DNA from 4 places in the Aminobacter aminovorans genome. Region 4 is predicted to be linked to each of the others. Evidence: predicted binding sites of a transcription regulator. Region 4 holds the regulator's gene; each other region holds the start of a gene.
The links. Region 4 encodes PhoB, which activates phosphate uptake and scavenging genes when phosphate is short. Its sites were predicted from a motif close to TGTCATNNANCTGTCAT; they were not measured.
Positions count from the first base shown of each region.

Region 1: a site for PhoB is predicted at 1,786-1,802, ahead of DY201_RS18025 (esterase-like activity of phytase family protein). Genes of this name have one in related genera too.
Region 2: a site for PhoB is predicted at 1,641-1,657, ahead of DY201_RS19440 (RNA degradosome polyphosphate kinase). Genes of this name have one in related genera too.
Region 3: a site for PhoB is predicted at 1,659-1,675, ahead of DY201_RS18395 (glycerophosphodiester phosphodiesterase family protein). Genes of this name have one in related genera too.

Region 1 covers NZ_UFSM01000001.1:3,646,088-3,649,829, forward strand. The annotation lists gene DY201_RS18020 (GNAT family N-acetyltransferase) at 1-175, shown strand, start outside; gene DY201_RS18025 (esterase-like activity of phytase family protein) at 368-1,726, opposite strand; gene DY201_RS18030 (GNAT family N-acetyltransferase) at 1,842-2,372, opposite strand; gene tyrS (tyrosine--tRNA ligase) at 2,531-3,742, shown strand, end outside.
Region 2 covers NZ_UFSM01000001.1:3,951,980-3,955,721, forward strand. The annotation lists gene DY201_RS19440 (RNA degradosome polyphosphate kinase) at 1-1,573, opposite strand, end outside; gene DY201_RS19445 (zinc-finger domain-containing protein) at 1,726-1,974, shown strand; gene DY201_RS19450 (FAD-dependent monooxygenase) at 1,990-3,240, shown strand; gene DY201_RS19455 (TIGR02117 family protein) at 3,183-3,742, opposite strand, start outside.
Region 3 covers NZ_UFSM01000001.1:3,720,281-3,724,022, forward strand. The annotation lists gene rpsI (30S ribosomal protein S9) at 1-111, shown strand, start outside; gene DY201_RS18390 (hypothetical protein) at 237-512, shown strand; gene DY201_RS18395 (glycerophosphodiester phosphodiesterase family protein) at 528-1,598, opposite strand; gene speB (agmatinase) at 1,788-2,744, shown strand; gene argC (N-acetyl-gamma-glutamyl-phosphate reductase) at 2,831-3,742, shown strand, end outside.
Region 4 covers NZ_UFSM01000001.1:1,388,030-1,391,771, reverse strand. The annotation lists gene DY201_RS06860 (ROK family protein) at 128-1,369, shown strand; gene phoB (phosphate regulon transcriptional regulator PhoB) at 1,399-2,088, opposite strand; gene phoU (phosphate signaling complex protein PhoU) at 2,187-2,891, opposite strand; gene pstB (phosphate ABC transporter ATP-binding protein PstB) at 2,931-3,742, opposite strand, start outside.

The sequences.
Region 1 (3,742 bases), 2.3 Mb from region 4:
CCATGCGGTCGTGGCCACCAGCGCAACGAACGACGCAATGCTTGCCGTGCTGCAATATGACGATGAGCCCGATGGCGGCATCAGCCTGCTGATCGTGCTCGACCCGGCGCAACGCGGCCGAGGGGTCGGCAAGCGCGCACTCGCCGCCTTCGTCGCGCTTTTAGGCAGCCGCTAAACGCATGTAGACGGCCATGTCCACAACGACAATTTCGCCTCGATCGCCAGTGTAGAAAGCTGCGGCTTTGTCCGTCAGACCGCGGAGCGGGAAGACGGATTCCTGTTTTATAGCAAGCCACTTCGCGCCGGGAATTCATAAAAAGAATCCGGGCCGCAAGGACGGCCCGGATATTGTCGTGAAGCCAGCGCCTTACTTGGCCTTCAGGAACTCGCCGACCTCGAGCAGGACGAACTCGTTGTCGTCAGCCTTGTCGAGCGCGCGGCCGGCCGAGAACGGCAGGTTGTTATCGTCGCCGACGACGATGTGGGTGTCGTCGACGAGATCGACGTTCTCGATGGTGTTGAAAGGCATGTCGTAGAAGCCCTCGCCGCCGCCCTGGCGCTTCTTGTTGTCGGGATCGGCGATGTTCATCAGGTCGATGTAGCCAATCTTGCGGACCGCGCCGCCGACATTGGCGTCGGACATCTCGATCTTGTAGATCCGCTTGAACAGAGCCGGGTTGGCGAAGCAGTCCGGCTGCGGGTTCTTGGCATCGGCGCATTTCTTGGCGGCGACACCTGCACCCTGGTCGCGCTCGATGACGAGGGCTGTGGTGGCATCGATCATGTTGAAGTCGCCGATGGCATCGCCGCCGGCCGACAACGGATAGAGCCAGCTGCGGCCGGTCCATTCCTTTTTGGCGACGTCGAACTCGATGACGCGCAGCGCACGGTTGCCTTCGGCCTGCTCCATGGTGCCGTCTTCCTTGAACAGCGCGCCTTCGAGCAGGCCGTAGAGCTTGGAGCCGTCCTTCGACTGGGCGAGGCCCTCATAGCCGCCGGAGCGCTTGAGGTTGAAGGCCGGCATCGGCAGCGACGGGTTGGCCTGCAGCGTCAGCGTCGGATGGTCGGGCGACTTGACCGGCTTGCCATCGACGACGGTGCCGACGACGTCGGTCAGCTTGCCGTCGAGATCGAACTTCAGCAGATAGGGGCCGAACTCCTCGCCGACCCAGAAGCCGTCGGCAACCGGCTGGATCGACTCGACGTCGAAATCACCGCCGGTGAGGAAGCGGGTGTCGGAGCCTTCGAGCACGATCGGGAACGGTGCCTTGCGCTCGGGATCGGTCAGGAACAGGGTCTTGATGCGGTTCATCGTCCCCTTGTCCCAGTCGAACGAGATGTGATGCAACATCAAGGCGGCATCGGTGGAGTTCAGCTTGTTGCCGAAGCCGTTGTCCGACAGCGACCAGAACGTGCCGTCACCGACAGCCTTGATGCCTGAGAAGCCCTGGACGGGCTGGCCGTCGAATGGCAGCGACAGGCCGGTCAGGCGCACGCCATCCTTGCCGGGAACGGTGCCGAGGCCTTCGGCGCGCTTGCGGTCGGGAGTGGTGAACTTGCCCGACGTGCGCAGGTGTTCGGGCGCATTTTCGGGAGCTGCGATGATGGTGTTCGCCGGCAGGATCGCGTGACCGGCGAGCGTTGCCTTGAATTCCGTCTCATCCGCGAAGGCGGAGGCGGTGGTGAGCGCGAGAACAGCCGCAGCCAGATAGAGAGAGCGTCGCATGGTGGACCCCGATTGGTTGAAGGAACGCCCTCCAGCTAGGTCCACGCCATGTCGGGCGGGTGACGCCTGGGTGAAACTTTAATGAAGTCCCCGGATGCCGGACGGCAGGGGCCGCCTACCGACTGCGCCGGTCGCTGCTGTTCATGGTGTAGACATGGGCCTGAAGCCCGTTCATCGGACCAGTGTGCTGAAAGCGCATGCCGATCTTTTGCAGCACATTCAGCGACGCCGTGTTGTCGACATGGGCAAAGGCGATGAAGTGATCGCCTATCTTGCGCTCGAAAGAGAAGTTGGCCAAGGCCCCTGCTATCTCGGTGGCATAGCCCTGCCCCCAGAACTGCGGGGCAATGGCATAGCCGAGCTCGAACTGGCCGGTGGCGGCGAAGATCGAGAAACCGGCGCGGCCGATGAAGCGCCCCTCATCGCGCCGCTGCAGCTTGAACTTGGTGACACCGTGCAGCCGGTATTCTTCGGCCCAGCCCGTCATTCGGCCGGCAGCCTCGTCACGTGTCCAAGGCTGGCCGGTGATTGACAGATATCGCGACGCCTGCACGTGCGAATGCAGCCAGACGAGATCGTCCAGGTCCGTGTCGCGCCAGGTCCGGAGCAACAGCCGTGGTGTTTCGAGAACCGTTTCATCTGTCATGTTGCCGTCCATCCGCGCCCTCATTCGTTTCCGGCATCACAAGGGACGCTCCTGTCGGTTGGCAATCCTTGTGATTCCTGCGCTTCAGATGCTAAAGCGCTCGCGTCGCCGATCACATGCACGATCTGCCATGCCAATCGTCCGCCGAGAGAGAAACCATGTCCGCCTTCAAGTCCGATTTCCTGCGCACCCTTTCCGAGCGCGGCTTCATCCACCAGACCTCGGATGACGCCGGCCTCGACGATCTCTTCTGCAAGGAAACCGTGTCGGCCTATATCGGCTTCGACCCGACGGCTTCGAGCCTGCACGCCGGCGGCCTGATCCAGATCATGATGCTGTACTGGATGCAGAAGACCGGCCATCGCCCCGTGCCGCTGATGGGCGGCGGTACCGGCATGGTCGGCGACCCGTCGTTCAAGGACGAGGCGCGCAAGCTGATGACGCCCGAGTTGATCCAGTCCAACATCGACGGCATCAAGCAGGTGTTTTCGAACTACCTGACCTTCGGCGACGGTCCGCGCGATGCAATGATGGTCAACAACGCCGAGTGGCTCATGCCGCTCAACTATCTCGAATTCCTGCGCGATGTCGGCCAGCACTTCTCGGTCAACCGGATGCTGAGCTTCGATTCCGTCAAGCAGCGTCTCGACCGCGAGCAGTCGCTGTCGTTCCTCGAATTCAACTACATGATCCTGCAGGCCTACGACTTCGTCGAACTCAACAAGCGCTACGGCCTGCGCCTGCAGATGGGCGGCTCCGACCAGTGGGGCAACATCGTCAACGGCATCGACCTTGGCCACCGCCTCGGCACGCCGCAGCTCTACGCCCTGACCTCGCCGTTGCTGACGACCTCTTCCGGCGCCAAGATGGGCAAGTCGATGAACGGTGCCGTCTGGCTCAATGCCGACATGTTGTCGCCCTATGATTTCTGGCAGTATTGGCGCAACACCGAGGACGCCGATGTCGAGCGCTTCCTGAAGCTCTACACGGCGATGCCGCTCGACGAGATTGCGCGCCTGGCAGCTCTCGGCGGGGCGGAGATCAACGACGCCAAGAAGGTGCTGGCGACCGAAGTGACCGCGATGCTGCATGGCCGCACTGCTGCCGAGCAGGCGGCCGAGACGGCGCGCAAGACGTTCGAGGAAGGCGCGCTTGCCGACACGCTGCCGACGGTAGAGGTACCAGGCGACGAGCTTAAGGCCGGCATCGGACTGCTGTCGCTGGTCGTTCGCGCCGGGCTTGCAGCGTCCAACGGCGAAGCACGCCGTCACGTCCAGGGTGGCGCTGTACGCATCAACGACCAGTCGGTCAATGACGAGCGCCGCGCGGTGACGACGGCCGACCTGACGCCGGAAGGCGTGGTCAAGCTG
Region 2 (3,742 bases), 2.6 Mb from region 4:
GCGTGTAGGGCGACAGCGCGATGCACATCTCGTCGGCCGGCTCGGCATAGCCGGTGATGAAGTTGAAGATATGCGCCACGTCACGCGCGATCGCCGAATCGGTGGTGAAGAACGACAGGTCGGTATAGATGCGCGCGGTGATCGGGTGGTAGTTGCCGGTGCCGAGATGGACGTAGTTGCGCAGGCGGCCGTCCTCGCGGCGCACCACCAGCGACATCTTGGCGTGGGTCTTGAGTTCGAGGAAACCGAACACAACCTGCACGCCGGCGCGCTCGAGATCGCGGGCCCAGCGGATGTTGGCCTCCTCGTCGAAACGCGCCTTGAGCTCGACCAGTGCGGTCACCGACTTGCCGGCCTCGGCAGCGTCGACGAGCGCGCGCACGATCGGGCTGTCGTTTGACGTGCGGTAGAGCGTCTGCTTGATCGCCACCACTTCCGGATCGATCGCCGCCTGGCGCAGGAACTGCACGACGACGTCGAAGGATTCGTAAGGGTGATGGACGACGAAGTCCTTCTCGCGGATTGCCGCGAAGCAGTCGCCGCGGTGATCACGGATGCGTTCGGGAAAGCGCGGGTTGAAGGGCGGGAACTTGAGGTCGTCACGCGCGAGCGAGACGATCTCCGAGATCTGGTTGATCGCCAGCGGCCCGTTCAGCACGCTGATGCGGTTGGCGGCGACACCGAGCTCGCCGGCGACGAATTCGCGCAGCTCGGCCGGCATCAGGCTGTCGAATTCGACGCGGATCACCGAGCCGCGGCGGCGGCGCTTGAGCGCGGTCTCGAACAGCCGGACAAGATCCTCCGACTCCTCCTCGACCTCGATATCGCTGTCGCGGATGATCTGGAAGGTGCCCGAGCCCTTGACCTCATAGCCGGGAAAGAGCTTGCCGATGAACAGGTTGACCGTTTCCTCGATCGGGATGAAGCGCACCGAGCGCTTGCGGTCGGGCAAGCGGATGTAGCGCTTGAGGGCGACCGGCAGGCGCAGCAGCGCCGTCATCTCCTCGCCGCTCTTGCGGTGGCGCAGCTGCAGGGCGATCGAGAAGCCGAGATTGGGGATGAAGGGGAACGGGTGCGCCGGGTCGATCGACAACGGCGTCAAGACGGGGAAGATCTGCCCCATGAAGTGATCTTCGAGCCAATTACGCTCTTCCTTGGTCAGGTCTGCCGAAGCGATGGTCTCGATGCCTTCGCGCTTGAGCAGTTCCAGCAGGCTGGCGAGGCTTTTCTGCTGGTCCTCCTGCAGCCGCTCGACCTCGTGCAGCAACTGGTCGAGCTGCTGTTCAGGCGTGCGGCCGTCGGCGCTGCGGATGGTGATGCCCTCGCGCACCTGCCCGGCGAGACCGGCGACGCGGACCATGAAGAACTCGTCGAGATTGCCGGCCGAGATCGACAGGAAGCGGACGCGTTCGAGCAGCGGATGGGTGGGGTTCTGCGATTGCTCGAGCACACGCCGGTTGAACTGCAGCCAGGAAAACTCGCGGTTGACGAAGCGATCCGGATTGCCATCGATGGCCCCGGTCGGCGACTTGTCGTTGACGAAATCGGTATGGACCGGCTTCAACTGATTCATAAACAAACCTTCCCCACTGCCGCGTTCCGCCGCTTATCCGGCTCAACTTATCCTCTGACAGGCAATTGCGACAGTTTCATTTCAGCATCTTGCAAACCCGCCGCTTATGATACAAACGCTCTGCAACAAGGTTCCTTAGAAGGGAAAATACCATGGCCGGCGGCTCCATCCCCCACTTCCAGAACGACGCTGGACATGCCGTGATCGAGATCGGCGTCAAGGAATTCATGTGCGTCGGCGCCACGGCACCGTTCGACCATCCGCATGTGTTCCTCGACATGGGCGCCGACGCCGAGAAGGTCTGCCCCTATTGCTCGACGCTGTATCGCTACTCCTCGAAGCTGAAGGCGACCGAGACCCAGCCGGCGGGTAGCCTCTACGTCGTCGACCGCGCCGCCTAAGACCCCAGCACGATCATGCAATCGCGGCCGGTCGTCATTGCAGGCGCCGGCATCGCCGGACTGACCGCAGCACTTGCCTTTGCCCGGCATGGCGTCCGCGTCCGCATCCGTGAACGCTCGCCGGTGCTCGAAGAAGTCGGCGCCGGCCTCCAGATCTCTCCCAATGCCACCCGCATTCTCGACCGCCTCGGCGTGCTCGACCTCGTCAGCGCCGCTGCCGTGCGCCCCGAAGCGGTGGTGCTGCGCGACGCGGCAACGCTTGTCGAGCGCGCCCGCGTGCCGCTTGGCGCTGCGGCCGAGCGACGCTGGAAAGCCCCTTACCTCGTCGCCCATCGCGCCGATCTGCAGTCGGCGCTGCTGGCACGCGCAAGCCAAAGCCCGCTGATCGAGATCGCCACCGGAGCGACCGTGGACACGGTCGAGGCGCGGGCGGACGGCCTCAGCGTGTCGGTGATGCAAGGCGGCATCGTCTCCCACGAGCAGACCGGCCTGTTCGTTGCCGCCGACGGCGTCTGGTCGGACAGCCGACGCCTTGTCGGCCCGCATGAAAAGAGCCGGTTCTCGGGCGAGCTCGCCTGGCGCACGACGATCCCCGTCGACAGCGAGCTCGGCCGGCAGTTCGCCGCACTGACCTCGCTTGCGACTGTCACGACCTTCCTGCATCCGGGCTTCCATCTCGTCGCCTATCCGGTCCGCGCCGGCCATGCGGTCAATCTCGTCGCCTTCACCCCAGGCACAGCGATCGCGGAGCAATGGTCCGGCGAAACCGATGCCGATGCGCTGCGGCGCGCCATGCAGGGCACCTCCGCTGCGCTCTCCAGGCTTGTCCAGGAGGCCGGGCCGTGGACGGTGTGGCCGCTGCACACAGTCGATCCGACCCGACCCTGGACCTCGGCATCCGGCATCGTGCTGATCGGCGATGCGGCGCACGCCATGACGCCCTTTGCCGCCCAGGGCGCGGCCATGGCGATCGAGGATGCCTGCACGCTGGCCGACGCCGTCGTTACGGCCTCGAACATGGCGGCCTCGAATATGGCGGCCGTGCTTTCGCAGTGGGAAGCGGCGCGCAAGATCCGCGTCGCCAAGGTGGCCCGGCGCGGCGCGCTCAACCATTTCGCCTGGCATGCGAGCGGGCCCGTGGCGCTCGCACGCAACCTGTTCCTCAGGCTCAAGTCGCCGGCGAGCCTGGCTGCCGACCTGGACTGGCTCTATGGCTGGACGCCGCCAGGCTGGACGCCGCCAGAACCGCCGGTTGGCCGGTTGTAGAGGCCGAGCGACAAGTTCAGCGTCACGGGCAGCGGGTTCCACCAGCCTGTCGTCAGGCCGGCTTCCCTCAGCGCCGCCGCCGTCCAGGTGTTGCAGCCGGCAAGTGCGTTGAACTTGCCATGGGCATTGAAGAAGCCGTCATATTCGCCATAGGCAACCCCGAAAATGCGCTGGGCGACGCCATCATCATCTCTGACGAAACTGCGGTCGATGAAATCGAGCATGGCGGCAAACCCCGCCTCGCCGAGCTCGAAACGCTGGACGGCCGGCTGTGGCAGGTCGACTTCGCCGGCAAGATCGACATGCATCACCGAGTCATCGAGGGTGAGTGCGGCAAACACCGGCCCAGGTTTCAGCTCCGACCAGGTCGGGGTGCCGATATAGAATTCCTTGCTGCCCCAGCCGAACACCAGGTAACGCGCCGCCGGCAGGTCGGCCTGGATGCCGAAATCGAGCAGGAAGCCGAATTTTTCGAGCACGGCATCGTCGATCGGCACGGCGA
Region 3 (3,742 bases), 2.3 Mb from region 4:
CGCGGCGTGCTCAAGAAGGGCGGCTTCCTGACCCGCGACAGCCGTGTCGTCGAGCGTAAGAAGTACGGTAAGGCCAAGGCCCGCCGTTCGTTCCAGTTCTCGAAGCGCTAAGCGTTTCGCAGTCCGGATTTTGGAAAAGGCCGCCTTCGGGCGGCCTTTTTCTTTTCTGCATGTCGTTCCGGCGTGCCTGGCTTATGCTTGGAAGCGCAAACTTCAGGCCGCCCGGGGAGACCGCCATGCTCCGCATGCTCGCACTGGCATTAGCCATATCCTTCGTCGCAGCCCCAGCCGAGGCCGCTTCGAACAAGTTTCTCAAGCGGGCAACCTCGTTCGACAGCTGCTGGATGCGCGCCTACGACAAGGCGATCGAAAAGGGTGCCGACGCACGAAAGGCCGCAGGCAAAGCAGACAGTCACTGCAGGAAAAAGGGCAAGCAGCTTCTTAAGGAGGGCGGCTCGAAATATTCGCTCAAGGACCGGCGCAAGGCGCTACGGGGCTCGAGAGCGTATTAGCCCCTTCCCGCGACGTCAGTTGGTCGGCAGCTGAGAGGCGCCCGTCCCTGCGACAGAGGCCACGGGTTTCTCGACCTCGGCATAAGGCACGCGATAGCCATTGGCGGCCAGCCAGTTGATGGCTGCACGCGGCTCGTCGGTCTGGATCATCGTCGCGCCACGTTCGACCCAGAAGCCGAACACCTCGTTGGGGAAGCCGGCAGCAACCGCCAGTTCGTCGCCGCGGCCGCCGGCAAGATAGCCGCCCGGCTTGTTGACGATGGCATGGGTGTCGACCCAGATGTGCCAGTCGCCACGAACGGCCGCAGCCTTGACCTTGACCGAAAACAACGGCCCGCCAGACACGGTCATGCTTTCGGCGTCGCCGCGCCAGGCAATCATCTCCAAGGCATTGGCGGCGAAAGCCTTGCCCGATGCCTCAACGAAAGCCGGGTCACGCACCGCATCGTCGGCCATGATCGGCATGAACTGGAAGCCCTGCCCCACCCGCGCCATCACAGCCTTGACGGTAGCGACACGCTCGGCATTCCAGAGGTTCGCCTTGACCACCACCTGCTCTTCCATCTCCATGGCGCGCGCCAGCGCAACCATGTCGACGAGATCGGCGGTTTCGAGCTTGTTGTCGAGATTGACCAGGATCTTGCCCCTGGCAACCGAGAGATATTCCCTCAGGGTCGGCACCGGCTCGGCGGTGACGTTGCCGGTACCCTCGACGACCAGCCGGCATTTCCTGAGTTCGTCCATCGCACGGGTGACGACTTCGCCCTTGCAGTCGGTGGTGCGGTCGAGCCAGCTGTCATGCATGACGATCAGCTCGCCGTCGGCTGAGCGGCGGATGTCGATCTCGACCATCTCGGCACCGAGCGAGATCGCATCATGCAGGGCGGCGATGGAGTTTTCGGCAAAGCGCCGCTTGCCGTCCTGCAGGCCACCTGCCCTGTGCGCCACGACCATCACATGGTCGCGCCACTGATTGGCATTTTCGAAGCGCGCGAGAATCTCTTCGGAACGAGAACCGGCATGGCCGGATGTCGCCAGACCGAGGGTCAGCAAGACCGAGACTGCGCCTCCCAGAACTGCCCGCATGGGAATCGCTCCATGGCTGAAGATGCTGGGAACGACCTAGAAGGCGGCGATGACATGGGCGTGAAAGGTCGATGACAGGGCGATGAATGCAGCTGTCACACGCAATTCGCCATGGGGCTGGCATGTTGTGGCAGGCTTCTGTAGTTCTTGCGCCTCGAAATTCCGAAAGACCGAACAAGGAGACTGCCCATGCCCTCTTCGTCGATCGATCACGCCTTTACCGCACGCACCCCCAAGGGGCGCTCGGGTGATCCGACCTATGCAGGGGCATTGTCCTTCATGCGCCGCAAATACTCGAAGAACGTCGCCGGCGCCGACGCGGTCGTCTGGGGCATCCCCTTCGACGCCGCCGTCACCAACCGGCCGGGCGCGCGCTTCGGCCCACAGGCCATCCGCCGCGCCTCGGCGATCTTCGATTGCGATCCGCAATACCCGTTCAGCCGCGACCTGTTCGACGACCTCGCCGTCATCGACTATGGCGACTGCCTGCTCGACAGCGGCAATCACCAGAAGACACCGGCAACGATCGAACGCGAGGCGGCCAAGATCCTGAAATCGGGCGCTTTCCTTTTGACGCTTGGCGGCGACCATTTCGTGACCTGGCCGGTGCTGAAGGCGCATGCGGCGATCCACGGCCCGATGGCGCTGGTGCAGTTCGACGCCCACCAGGACACCTGGCCTGACGACGGCAAGCGCATCGACCATGGCTCGTTCGTGGCCCGTGCCGTCAAGGACGGCATCATCGACCCCGACCGCTCGATCCAGATCGGCATTCGCACGCATGCACCCGACGACTGCGGCATCAAGATCCTCTACGGCCACGAGGTCGAGGAGATGCGCGCCGCCGACATCGCCTATGCGATCGCCGAACGCACCGGCGGCAAGAAGACCTATGTCACCTTCGACATCGACTGTCTCGACCCGGCCTATGCGCCGGGAACCGGCACGCCGGTGGCGGGCGGGCCGTCCTCGGCCAGGATCCTGTCGGTGCTGCGCCAGATGACCCAGATCGACATCGTCGGCGCCGACGTCGTCGAGGTTGCGCCGGCCTATGACCATGCCGATATTACGGCAATCGCCGGCTCGACGGTCGCGATGCATTATCTTGGTCTGCTGGCCGAGAGGAAGGCGCGCGACAAGGCCTGAGGGACTGAATCAAGAGCCTGCGGACCTGAGTCCGAATTTGGCCATAACTGACTGAAATAACGAATTTTTCGACGGACGGCAGAACAATGACACCGAAAATATTCATCGACGGCGAACACGGCACCACCGGCCTCCAGATCCGCACGCGTCTCGCTGCCCGCGACGACCTCGACGTGTTGTCGATCCCGGAAGCAGAACGCCGCAACGTCGACCTCAGGGCCGAGCGCCTGCATGAGGCTGATGTCGCCATCCTTTGCCTGCCCGACGATGCCTCGAAGGAAGCTGTGCGCATCCTCGAGGGCAACAATTCGACCCGCATCATCGACACGTCGACGGCGCATCGCGTCCACCCCGACTGGGCCTACGGCTTTGCCGAGATGGACGCTGCCCAGCGCAAGCGCATCGCCGATGCCCGGCTGGTCGCCAACCCCGGCTGCTATCCGACCGGCGCGATCTCGCTGATCCGTCCGCTTGTGGCGGCCGGCACCCTCCCCGCCGACTATCCGGTCAGCGTCAACGCCGTTTCCGGCTACACCGGCGGCGGCAAGCAGATGATCGGCCAGATGGAGGACGCCTCCCGCCCCGACCACATCGCTTCGCCGCATTTCCTCTATGGCCTGCCACTGATGCACAAGCACGTCGCCGAGATGAAGCAGCATGGCCTGCTCGAGCGGCGTCCGATCTTCGCGCCGTCGGTCGGCCGTTTTGCCCAGGGCATGATCGTCCAGGTGCCGCTGCATCTCGCCGACCTCAATGGCTCGGCCTCGATCGGCGACATCCACGCCACGCTTGCCGCGCATTATGCCGGACAGGACATCGTCGAGGTCGTGCCGCTGGCGGTCAGCTCCAAGCTCGACCGGCTTGACCCGACCGAGCTTGCCGACACTGACCGGATGCAGCTCTATGTCTTTGGCACGGAAGGCCAGGGTCAGGTCAACCTGGTGGCACTGCTCGACAACCTCGGCAAGGGCGCCTCGGGTGCCGCCGTCCAGAACATG
Region 4 (3,742 bases):
GGATCTCTATTTTTTTCGAGGATCGAAATAAATAGAGACAATTGGCGTGGGCTCTGTCACAATCGCTTGGCGCGTAAGGGACTGCCGCTTAAGAAGGGCAGCGCTTCGCCGGGAGGAAGACGAGCACATGTCGGTCGGCATACGTCACGACGATCTGAGACGGCGCAACCGCGCCATGGTTATATCCGCTGTTCGCCGTGCCAGCCAGCCGTCGCGCACCGAAATCGCCGCCACCACCGGCCTCAGCCACTCGACGATCTCGACGATTTCCTCCGATCTCATATCGGAAGGCATCCTTGCTGAAGCCAAGGTCAGCGAGCCGGTTTCGATGAAGCGGGGCCGGCCGCAGGTTGGGCTGATGCTCGAACCCAATGCCGCGTCGATCGTTGCCATCGTGCTCTCGCTCAACAGCCTGTCGGCCGCCGTCATCGACTATGCCGGCAACACGACCGCAGAGGAAACGAAGCGGCTGGTGACCCAGAAGATGACCGCGGAGGCATTGCTCGACGAGTGCAGCGCCATGATCCGCCGCCTGATCGACGATGCTGCTGCTTCCGGCGGGCCGGTGCTGCGCATCGCCATGGCTGTCCAGGGCATCACCGATGCCGCTTCGCGCAAGCTGTTGTGGTCGCCGATCACCGAGCATGACGACCTGCCTTTCGCCGACCGGTTCGAGAAGGAATTCGGCGTACCGGTGTCGGTCGAAAACGATTGCAACATGATCGCCGAAGCGCTGCGTTGGCGCGACCCGGTGCGCTATCGCGACGATTTCATCGCCATCCTTCTGTCGCACGGCATCGGCATGGGCCTGGTCGTCAAGGGCGAGCTGTTTACCGGCACGCAATCGTCGGGCGCAGAGTTCGGCCACATGGTCCACCGACCGGACGGCGCGCTCTGCCGCTGCGGCCGCCGCGGCTGCATCGAGGCTTATGCCGGCAACTACGCCATCTGGCGCAACGCCAGAATTGGCGACGAGAATGCCGAGCCTCTGGCCGACCTGTCCGACGACGACATCAGAGCGATTGCCGACGCCGCCCGCGACCATGACGGTCCCGAGCGCGAGGCCTTCCGCAAGGCCGGTGAGGCGATCGGCTTCGGTTTAGGCTCGATGTTCGCCTTGTTCGACCCCGCCCCCCTCGCCTTCGTCGGCGTCGGCGCAACGGCCTTCGACATCATGGAGCCGCATGTACGCGCAGCCATCGCCAAGACGGCAGGCGGGCTGCACTCGAAAGCGATCTCGTTCGACACCGAACCCAACGAGGTTCCGCTCAAGCGGGAAGGCGCGATGATGCGCGCCCTGCTTGCCGTCGATCAGGAGATCTTTGCCGCAGGCACCGCCCCACGCCGCGCCGATACCGACGGCGCCTAGCCTGGGGCGAAACGGACAAGGCGTGGTCTCTAGTCTTCGCGGATCGCGTAGCCGGCACCGCGGATGGTGCGGATCACGTCGGGCATGCGGCCGTTGTTGACCGCCTTGCGCAGGCGTCCGACATGGACGTCGACGGTGCGCTCGTCGATGTAGATCGTCTCGCCCCAGACATTGTCGAGCAACTGGCTGCGTGAGAACACCCGGCCCGGATGCCGCATCATGAATTCGAGCAGGCGGAACTCGGTCGGGCCGAGCTTGATCTCGCTCTTCTTGCGGTAGACCCGATGCGACTCGCGGTCGAGCATGATGTCGCCGACCTTGAGCACCGACGACAGCACCTCGGGCTTGGCCCGGCGAAGCAGCGCCTTGACGCGCGCCATGAACTCCGGCGTCGAGAACGGTTTGACCAGATAGTCGTCGGCGCCGGTCGAAAGCCCGCGCACGCGGTCGCTCTCTTCGCCGCGCGCGGTCAGCATGATGATCGGCAGGCGTTCGGTGTCTGGCCGCATCCTGAGCCGGCGGCACAGTTCGATGCCTGACAGCGCCGGCACCATCCAGTCGAGCACCAGAAGATCGGGCACGTTTTCCTGGAGCCGGATCTCGGCCTCGTCGCCACGCGTGACGACCTCGACCTGGTAACCTTCGGATTCGAGATTGTAGCGAAGCAGCACGCCCAGCGGCTCTTCGTCTTCGACGACCATGACCTTGGGAGCGATCATCGGCTATACCTTGTCCTGGCGCATGGTCGCTTCCGGACCATACGCTGATTTAACCTATGCAGCGCCCCCGCGCCAAACGCATGCGGTTGCGGAAATGCTCAGGCCGGAACCGTCGTCGTGGTCTCGTCGACCTTGGGCCGGTTCAGCGGCAGCTGCGTACCTGTCACGACGAAATAGGCGTTCTCGGCGATGTTGGTGACATGGTCGCCGATACGCTCGAGATTCTTGGCGCAGAACAGCAGATGCGTGCAGGCCGTGATGTTGCGCGGATCTTCCATCATGTAGGTCAGGAGTTCGCGGAACACGGCGGTGTACTGGATGTCGATCTTCTGGTCGTCGGCGCGCAGATCCTTCAGGCCCTCGGCCTGGCGCGCGACATAGAGATCGACGACGCCGCGAACCTGGCCGAGCACCAGTTGCGCCATCGCGTCGATCGAATGCGAGAGGTTGCGCGGCGTCGGCGACTGGCCGACGGCGCCTACACGCTTGGCGATGTTCTTGGCAAGGTCGCCGATGCGCTCGAGATCGCCCGCCATGCGGATTGCGCCGACGACGGCGCGCAGGTCCTGCGCCATCGGCTGGCGCTTGGCGATCAGCGTGATCGCCGAATTGTCGAGATCGCGCTGCTTGGCATCCATGATCGTGTCATCGGCAACGACGTTCTGCGCCAGCGCCTGGTCGGACGACAGAAGCGCGCGGATGGCGCCTGCCACCATCGCGCCGGCGAGATCGCCCATGTCGCGGATGAGCTGGTCGACGTGCTGGAGTTCCTCGTCAAAGGACCGGACTGTATGTTCGCCCATGATTTCTTCCTCGTCTCGTGTGCGGCGGCGCAAACTCACTCAGCCGAAGCGGCCGGTAATGTAGTCCTGCGTCCGCTTGTCGTCGGGGTTGGTGAACATCTTGTCGGTCGGGCCTTCCTCGACGAGATAGCCGAGATGGAACATCGCCGTACGCTGCGACACGCGTGCCGCCTGCTGCATCGAGTGGGTGACGATGACGATCGTGTAGTTCTCGCGCAGTTCGTCGATCAGCTCTTCGACCTTCGCGGTAGCGATCGGATCGAGCGCCGAGCAGGGCTCGTCCATCAGGATCACCTCGGGGGAGACGGCGATGGCGCGCGCGATGCACAGCCGCTGCTGCTGGCCGCCCGACAGGCCAGTGCCTGGCTCGTTGAGGCGGTCCTTGGCCTCGTTCCACAGGGCGGCTTTCTGCAGGCTCTTCTCAACGATAATGTCGAGCTCGGCCTTGTTCTTGGCAAGGCCATGGATACGCGGGCCATAAGCGACATTTTCGTAGATCGACTTCGGGAACGGGTTCGGCTTCTGGAACACCATGCCGACACGGGCACGCAGTTCGACCACGTCGATCTTGGGATCGTAGATGTCTTCGTTGTCGAGAGTGATCTTGCCGCCGACGCTGGCGCTGTCGATGGTGTCGTTCATCCGGTTGAGGCAGCGCAGGAATGTCGACTTGCCACACCCCGACGGGCCGATCAGTGCCGTCACCTGGTTCTGGCGGACATCGAGGTCGACGCCGAACAGCGCTTGCTTGTCGCCATAGTGCACTGTCACCTTGTCGCCGCGCATCTTGATGATTTCGTTCGTTCTGGCGTTCATCTCAGCGTTCACCGCGTCGTCGAGGGATTTTTCGG